One region of the Aquipseudomonas alcaligenes genome, then DNA from elsewhere that is predicted to be linked to it. Evidence: predicted binding sites of a transcription regulator. Region 1 holds the regulator's gene; the other holds the start of a gene.
The links. The regulator LexA, encoded in region 1, represses DNA repair genes until DNA is damaged. The targets are predictions, from matches to a motif close to CTGTNTNNNNANACAG.
Positions count from the first base shown of each region.

Region 2: a site for LexA is predicted at 1,206-1,221, ahead of recN (DNA repair protein RecN). Genes of this name have one in related genera too.

Region 1 is NZ_CP154874.1:781,830-784,029, forward strand. Features, by position in the region: gene AAG092_RS03750 (TetR/AcrR family transcriptional regulator) at 11-718, opposite strand; gene lexA (transcriptional repressor LexA) at 962-1,573, shown strand; gene sulA (SOS-induced cell division inhibitor SulA) at 1,591-2,061, shown strand; gene AAG092_RS03765 (hypothetical protein) at 2,102-2,200, opposite strand, start outside.
Region 2 is NZ_CP154874.1:1,467,845-1,470,044, forward strand. Features, by position in the region: gene dnaK (molecular chaperone DnaK) at 1-420, opposite strand, end outside; gene grpE (nucleotide exchange factor GrpE) at 529-1,098, opposite strand; gene recN (DNA repair protein RecN) at 1,245-2,200, shown strand, end outside.

The DNA of each region.
Region 1 (2,200 bases):
GGGCACAGCGTCAGACGGCCTTGGCGGCCGCCTGCGCCTTGTTGCGCGGCTTGAACTGGGCGTTGGCCAGCACTTCGTCGCTCACCCCGCTCTCGGCGCGCATGCCGGCGGCAAGGAAGGGCACCATCAGGCGCATGACCTGCTCGATCGAGGTGTCCACGCCGAAGTCGTTCTCCGCCATGCCCCGCAGGGCCTTGATACCGGACATGCTGAAGGCCGCCGCACCGAGCATGAAATGCACGCGCCAGAAGATCTCCAGCGGCGGCAGCTTGGGCGCTGCCTCATTGAGAAGCAGCATGTAGCGGCGGAAGACCTTGCCGTACACCTCTTCCAGGTACTTGCGCAGGTGCCCCTGGCTCTGGCTGAAGGCCAAGCCCAGCAGGCGCATGAAGATGGACAGGTCATTGCCGCTGCGCGGCTTCACCGCCAGGGCTTGCTCCACCAGCATCTCCAGCAGCTCTTCGAGGCTGGCCTTGCCATCCGGCTTGGCCTGGCGACGATCCAGCTCGCGCTCCAGGCTGACGCAGAAGGGCCCGAGGAAACGCGAGAACACCGCCTGGATCAGCGCCTTCTTGGAGCCGAAGTGATAGTTCACGGCCGCCAGGTTGACGCCGGCCTTGCTGGTAATCAGACGCAGAGAGGTCTCGGCGAAGCCCTTTTCCGCGAACAGCTGCTCGGCAGCATCCAAAATGCGCTCAACAGTTTCTGATTGAGCCATGACACCCTCACCTGACAAACACTTGTTTGAAACATACGTTTCAGGCTACTGCCCTGTCAAGTCTGGCAGGCCCATTCATGGCTGGTCAGTCACGCATTTAACCATAGGCCAGGCAGGGAAAATCCCAACCCGCTCAGCGAGGCAGGAGTAATGGCGCTTTCGCCACAGAGATGAAAGAAGGGTTGCCAGTCAAGAATCACTGTATATAATCACAGCAACTGTATAAACAGACAGACCACCAGCATGCTCAAACTGACGCCGCGACAATCCGAAATCCTCGCCTTCATCAAGCGCTGCCTGGAGGACAACGGCTACCCACCGACTCGCGCCGAGATCGCTCAGGAGCTGGGCTTCAAATCGCCCAACGCCGCCGAGGAGCACCTCAAGGCCCTGGCCCGCAAGGGCGCCATCGAGATGACCCCGGGCGCCTCGCGCGGCATCCGCATCCCCGGTTTCGAGCCGGCTGCCGCCGAGGAAGAAGGCTTGCCGGTGATCGGCCGGGTCGCCGCCGGCGCCCCGATTCTCGCCCAGCAGAACGTGGAGGACTCCTGCAAGATCAACCCGGAGTTCTTCCACCCCAAGGCCGACTACCTGCTGCGTGTGCGCGGCATGAGCATGAAGGACATCGGCATCCTCGACGGTGACCTGCTGGCCGTGCATACCACCCGCGAGGCCCGCAACGGCCAGATCGTGGTGGCGCGCATCGACGACGAGGTCACCGTCAAGCGCTTCCAGCGCAACGGCAACAAGGTCCTGCTGATCGCCGAGAATCCGGAGTTCGCCCCCATCGAGGTGGACCTGGAAGAACAGGACCTGGTGATCGAAGGCCTGAGTGTCGGCGTGATCCGCCGCTAAGCATCAAGGAGAGCTTCATGCAGTTCCCGCAGTCGCTGAATCGTTCGCAACTCCCGCTGTTTGAAGCCTTCCTGGGTGCCAGCATGGCACCACTACTCGAAGATGCACTGGAAACGCCCTGGATCGATGAACCTGAACCCTTCAGCGAGCTGCGCCTGTCCGGCTCACCCGGCAACTGCCGCCACCTGCTCGGCCCGGTGTTGCGCGAGCTGAGCCAGAACCAGGACGCCCGCTGGCTGACCCTGGTTGCCCCGCCCGCTTCCATCACCACCATCTGGCTGCGCAGCATCGGCCTCAACCTCGACCGACTGCTGGTGCTGCAGCCACGCGCCGGCCAGGACGCTCTGGAGCTGGCTCGCGAGGCTCTGCGCCTGGGGCGCAGCCATACGGTGGTGAGCTGGATCAGCCTGCAAGCCGGGCAGCGCGCAACCCTCACCAGCGCCGCCCGTCTGGGCAGCGCGCAGAGTCTAAATATCCGCTTGGACTAACGAGGGAATCGAATCAGCTGCACCAATGGGCAGCTGTGGATCAGTGCAGCACGCGTGGCTGCTCGTCCTGTTCCATGTCGCCTTCGGCCAGACGACCGGCCATCTGCACGCCGACATTGAGCATGGCCTTGGCCACCTC
Region 2 (2,200 bases), 690 kb from region 1:
GATCACCGCCTCGGTGACCGGCTCGCCCAGGTAGTCCTCGGCGGTCTTCTTCATCTTCTTCAGCACTTCGGCGCTGATCTGCGGCGGCGCCATGTCCTTGCCGCCGGCCTGCACCCAGGCGTCGCCATTGTTGGCCTTGACGATCTTGTAAGGCACCAGCTTGATGTCTTTCTGCACCACGTCCTCTTCGAAGCGGCGGCCGATCAGGCGTTTCACCGCGAACAGGGTGTTGTGCGGGTTGGTCACCGCCTGGCGCTTGGCGCTCTGGCCGACCAGGGTCTCGCCATCGTTGGTGTAGGCGATGATGGAGGGGGTGGTACGCGCACCCTCGGCGTTCTCGATGACCTTGACGTTGCCGTTTTCCAGGATGGCCACGCAGGAGTTGGTGGTGCCCAGGTCGATACCGATGATCTTGCCCATGAATATTCTCCGAAACTCTGTCTTTAACCTTGAGTACGTCGCGGCCTGCGGCACACGGCGTCAGCTACTGAATCGCTTGCCCTGTAGATGGGGCCGTTACCGGGTATTTCAAGCCTGCTCGTCGATCGACGGCGGCGGGGTCAGCGGCGCCTTGCTCACCACCACCATGGCCGGGCGCAGCAGGCGACCGTTGAGCAGGTAGCCCTTCTGGAACACCTTGAGCACGGTGTTCGGCTCGGCATGGATGCTCTCCTCCATGGCCATGGCCTGGTGATGCTCCGGGTTGAACGGCGCGCCATGCGGATCGAGCGCCTCCAGCTGGTAGCGCTTGAGGGTGTCGTGGAACAGCTTGAGGGTCAGCTCCATGCCCTCGCGCATGGCCTTGCTCGCCTCGTCGGCGGCGCTGGTCAGCTCCAGGCCGCGCTCCAGGCTGTCGACCACCGGCAGCAGGTCGTTGGCGAACCGCTCCAGGGCGAACTTGTGCGCCTTCTCCACGTCCTGCTCCGCGCGACGGCGCACGTTCTGCAGATCGGCGGCCATGCGCAGGGACTGATCCTGGGCCGCGGCCAGCTGCTCTTCGAGGGTCTGCACGCGAGCGGCCAGATCGTCGCCGGCGGTCGCCTCGGGCGCCAGTTGCTCTTCCGGGGTTGCCGTGTCCAGGGTCTGTTCGTCTGCCATTGGGTCCTCCTGTGAATGCGACAGCGGGTCGTGGCCCGCGCTTCTGGTCGCCTATATGGGGGCCTGCCACAGGGTTTCAAGGGTTATTGCCGAGGCAAAACAAAACACTGTATAAATAGACAGCACAACTTTTGGGAGCGCTCCTCATGCTGGTGCACCTGTCCGTCCACAACTACGCCATCGTCGAACACCTGGACCTCGAACTGCAGCGCGGCATGTCGGTGATCACCGGCGAGACCGGCGCCGGCAAGTCGATCATGCTCGACGCCCTCGGCCTGGCCCTGGGCGACCGCGCCGACAGCGGCGTGGTGCGCCCCGGCGCGGACAAGGCGGACATCCTCGCCAGCTTCGACCTGGAGGACATCGCCGAAGCCCGCGCCTGGCTGGCCGAGCGCGACCTGGACAACGACGGCCCGTGCATCCTGCGCCGGGTCATCACCAGCGAGGGCCGCTCGCGCGGCTACATCAACGGCAGCCCCTGCCCGCTGGGCGACCTCAAGGCCCTGGGCGAGCTGCTGATCGACATCCACAGCCAGCACGAGCACCAGTCGCTGCTCAAGCCGGACACCCACCGCCGCCTGCTCGACGAATACGCCGGCAGCCAGGAACTGGCGCGCCAGGTGCAGCTGGCCGCCCAGCGCTGGCGCCAGACCCGCCAGGAGCTGCAGCGCCTGTCCGCCAGCGGCGACGAACAGCGTGCCCGCCACCAGCTGCTCAGCTATCAGCTGGAAGAGCTGGAAAACCTGGCCCTGGGCGACAACGAGCTGGAACAGCTGGAACAGGAACACAAGACCCTGAGCAACGCCGAGCAGCTGCTCGGCGCCTGCCGCCAGGTCCTCGAGCTATGCAGCGAGAGCGATGCCGGCAACGTGCTGTCGGCGCTGACCGCCAGCCTCAACCGCCTCGGCGGCTTCGCCAACCAGCCCGGCGCCCTGAGCGAGGCGACCAACCTGCTGGCCAGCGCGCAGATCCAGGTAGAGGAGGCGGTCGGCGAGCTGAACCGCTTCATCGACCACTTCGACGCCGACCCGCAGCGCCAGCAACTCCTCGAAGAACGCCTGGACGCCATCTACAGCCTGGCGCGCAAGCACCGCGTGCAGCC